2 regions of the Bacillus sp. WC2503 genome follow, and region 1 is predicted to be linked to the other one. Evidence: riboswitches for the same ligand, from Rfam matches in the RefSeq annotation. Region 1 holds a riboswitch; the other holds the start of a gene.
What was found. Region 1 has a riboswitch for magnesium ahead of mgtA (magnesium-translocating P-type ATPase). Riboswitches for the same ligand answer to the same signal wherever they lie in the genome.

Region 1 (2,209 bases):
CTTTATATAATCTATCTTTCATCTTACGGAATGTTATTTCAAATGGCAAATTGAATTTACATAACCAATCATCTAGACAACTATATAACACGAACGTTATACTCAAAAAATTTAGCTATCGTTCGTGTTTTGTGGTAAAATGATTGTACTACATTTTAAGGGAGCGTTTTATTATGAAAGAAGTATTTCGTTTACAAACTGATTTTTCATCTTCATTTGATCGCTGGGTAAGTTCTTTCGTGTCTGATCACCCAGCACAATTAGAATGGACGACTTTAAAAGAATTAATCCATGAATATACAACATCACATACAAATGAGACATTACCAACATATATTTCTTCAGCTTTAACATATTACGCACAACGCGTTTCAACAACAAATAACTCAGAAATTGTTATTTTTGAAAATCCTACAATCTCATAATCTATTATAAAAAGCACTGTAATGAGTGCTTTTTATTTATATTCATTATTTTTTATTTTTCCAACTTATTCTCAAAAAATACAACTTATTTCATACTATATACCCTTCATAAATCTATTTGATTTTTCAAAAAAACAGATTAAAAAGATATTGACACTACGATTTTACAGTGCTAACATTCAACATGTAATTGAATATGGTCTCTGTTAGGTGAGGCTCCTGTATAGAGAAACGCTGCTGCCCAAAAATGTCGAGAGACGCCAATGGGTCAACAGGAAAGGTCGGAATGAAGGCCTTTTTTAACGTAGCTGGTTTCAGTACCTATGCTATACAGTGCTAAAACTCAACGAGGGAGAGGTGCATGTATTTTGTCATACACAAAAACTGTTTTTAGCTATGTTTACTAACAGGCTTTCGTGTGGACGTTTTTCAACTGTGAATTCAGACCTTTACTCGTTGTGAGTAAAGGTCTTTTTTATGTCTTTATGCACCTGACTATGAAACAAACATAGCATATTCAGAAACTATTAAATTGGACGGAGGTGAGGAACAGTGGCAAGTGATGATTCGGCCCAGATACCCATATGTTTTACGTTAATATTTCATCATGTAGGTAGGAAAGAAGCTGTTCCTCCTAATTTTAAATAGTCGAGTAACAGTTTGTTTCCTCCTTCATGACAAAGGAGGAACTACCGATGTTTAATTTTCAAAGACAAGAAACAAAGCATGCTTACGATCAAGATAGCATGCAAACAAATAACAAAGTATTAGTGGAAGTTGCAACACAAGATATAAACTCTGCATTAAAACTTCTAGAAACTACAGAAAATGGACTCTCTAAACAAGAAGCGTCCCGTAGACTTTCTTTATATGGTCCGAACGAAATTGCTCATAATAAAACATTGCCGTGGTACATTCAATTTCTGCTGGCATTTAAAAATCCATTTATTTTTGTTTTATTAGCTCTTGGAGCGCTCTCTTTTTTCACAGATGACATGCAAGGAACAATTGTCGTATCTGTAATGGTACTTCTAAGTTCAACGATTCGCTTTTTACAAGAATTCCGCTCTCAAAAAGCCGCGGATAAATTAAAGGCGATGGTTCGAACAACCGCGAGCGTCTTTAGAATAGATGGATTTGTACACGAAACAAAAAACGTAACGAATTTAAATCGAAATTATACAATAGAAATTCCAATTGAAGAACTTGTACCTGGCGATATTATTTCACTTTCAGCCGGTGACATCGTTCCAGCTGATGTGCGTATTTTATCGGCTAAAGATTTATTTGTTAATCAGTCTTCATTAACCGGGGAAGCACTTCCTGTAGAAAAATACGAAAACTGCTACCATACAGAAAACAAGCATATCTTACCAAAAAATATGAAAAAAAATTTCAATCCACTCGATATGGAAAACCTTTGCTTTATGGGTACGAATATTGTAAGTGGTAGCGCAAAAGCTGTTGTCGTTTCAACAAGTACCGATACGTATTTCGGCTCTTTAGCGAATAAAGTAATCGGGAAGCGCGCAGAAACAAGCTTTGATAAAGGTGTAAACAAAGTAAGCTGGCTCTTAATTACATTCATGCTTATTATGGCGCCCATTGTCCTTCTCATTAATGGATTCACAAAAGGTGATTGGCAAGAAGCTTTCTTCTTCGCTATCGCTATTGCAGTTGGTCTTACACCTGAAATGTTACCAATGATTGTAACTGCTAATTTAGCTAAAGGTGCTGTGAACATGTCTAAGCAAAAAGTTATTGTAAAACAGCTAAATTCTATT
Region 2 (2,209 bases), 2.5 Mb from region 1:
TGCACATGAAACATATAAAACGTCATTGCCGATATTTCAAAAGTATATAGAGCTTCCAGTTGTATGTTTGGAAACTGAAAAAGGAGTGGAGAAACTATCGTATGTGTTTGGGGCGTTTTTAATCGCTGGAAAAGCGAGCAGTATCGGTATACGTGCTGGGGAAAAGATTACAGGAAATGAATCTTATTATTTACCAGTAGGTATTACGAAGGGGGAAAATAAATGATTAATTTTTTACTATATTTAGCAGTATCACTCGTACTTTTATGTATAGGTTTGTTCCTTATGGAAGTGACAACGAAAGTGAAAGAATTTAAGTTAATGGCTCAGGGTAACAAAGCGGTCAGTTATGTACTTGGAGGAAGGGTACTCGGGCTAGCTATCGTTTTATATTCAACGGCCGCTAATTCCATTTCACTTTTGGATATGGTTTCGTGGGGAGCGGTTGGTATTTTGGCCCAAATTATTGTTTATTATTTAGCTGAGTGGCTTACACCACGCTTTAATATAAATAAAAGCCTTGAAGAAGATAATCAAGCAGTCGGCCTGTTTCTTATGTTTTTATCACTTTCAATTGGTATTGTAATTGCTGGTTGTGTAACTTACTAAAAACTTACGTTTTATACGTAAGTTTTTTTTGTTCGCTAACTTGTACTATATATGAGAAAATAGGCTAACAACAGAGAGGGCTTTTCTGTAATAAGGAAAAGTTTCCATACAAAGTGTTGACATCTATTTTAAATAAGAGTAACATTTTCTATGTAATTAAAATAAGTCTCTGTTAGGTGAGGCTCCTGTATAGAGAAATGCTACTGCCCAAAAATGTCGAGAGACGCCAATGGGTCAACAGGAATGATCGAATTAAGGTTTTTCTTAACGTAGCTGGTAATGAACCTATGCTATACAGTGCTAAAACTCGGCGAGGGAGAGGTCCGTAGATTTCTAATTATATTAGGAATCGTTTATTTGTGTATGCAATGACCTTTGCTCTCTTATGAGTAAGGGTCTTTTTTGTTACCAATCTATGAGTCATTTCATAATATAAACTATAAAAATAAACGAGGAGGTGAGGAGCATGTCAAATTCTGACTCGGTTCCGTTACCCATATACTTCAAATCAAAAATATATGATGTAGGCAGGAAACGACTTGTTCCTCCCTCTATATTTATCATAATGTAGCGTTTATATACATAATTAAGCGCTAGACACTTTCACGGTAAAGTGGATAAATTGAGAAACAAAGCGTTTCTTCCTATGTTGTAAAGGAGGAGACGATAATATGTTATATGTAAACAAAACTGTGGGTAACACGTCATATAAACAAAGTAAAAAATCAATGAAAGAACAAACAATGCTTCAAAAAAATAAAGATTTATTGATTGAAATTGCAACAAGAGATGTAAAATCTGTATTTGCGTATTTTAAAACAACAAGAGACGGATTATCTATGAAAGAGGCGCAAAAACGTATTCAAGTATACGGTCGAAATGAATTGACTTCAAAAAGAGCGCGTATTGCAGAAGTAATAATGAAGTTAAGTGGAATGATTCCAGGTTTTTCAAAACAACATGTGCGTGATCAATTGCAATGTGAAACAATTACTGTGTCTAGAGTAGAATGTGCTAGTAGTACAGGGCTAAATAACGAACTGAAAATGATGAAGTTACCAGTACAAGAACTTGTACCAGGAGATATGATTTTTCTTTCAGAAGGTGATATAGTACCGGCAGATGTACGTATCATTTATGCAAATGATTTATTGGTAAATGAATCTGTGTTGACAGGGAACGATGCAAATGTTGAGAAATTTGAAAGTTGCTACCACCTTGAACGTAAAAGATTTATTCCATTAAAACGGATGAAAGACTATAATCCACTTGAACTTGAAAATGTATGTTTTAAAGGTACTAATATTATTGGTGGAAATGCAAAGGCTGTAGTTGTTTCAACAGGTAAAAATACGTATTCAGGAATACTTCATACTTGTTGCAGTAGAACGTCTTAATGTGTTAATGATGCTAAATATATAAAAACAATGTATAATAGACAAAGTTGAAAAAACGTAGAATGGTAATCTATTTATATAACCTTACGTGATAACGTGAGGTTATTATTTTTTGTTAGTAGGAGAGGAATTATGAAAAAAGTATTATTAGTTGATGGTATGGCACTATTATTTCGTGCTTTTTACGCAACAAGTGTCTACGG

Region 2: linked by a shared signal. The riboswitch ahead of ACUN26_RS04660 (P-type ATPase) and the one ahead of mgtA (magnesium-translocating P-type ATPase) in region 1 are both predicted to bind magnesium.

The regions. Positions count from the first base shown of each region.
Region 1 is NZ_JBQYMD010000001.1:3,394,287-3,396,495, forward strand. It holds gene ACUN26_RS17320 (DUF3932 family protein) at 174-425, shown strand; M-box (ykoK) riboswitch at 621-788, shown strand; gene mgtA (magnesium-translocating P-type ATPase) at 1,121-2,209, shown strand, end outside.
Region 2 is NZ_JBQYMD010000001.1:859,085-861,293, forward strand. It holds gene ACUN26_RS04650 (glutathionylspermidine synthase family protein) at 1-226, shown strand, start outside; gene ACUN26_RS04655 (DUF350 domain-containing protein) at 223-609, shown strand; M-box (ykoK) riboswitch at 771-936, shown strand; gene ACUN26_RS04660 (P-type ATPase) at 1,281-2,006, shown strand; gene ACUN26_RS04665 (5'-3' exonuclease) at 2,139-2,209, shown strand, end outside.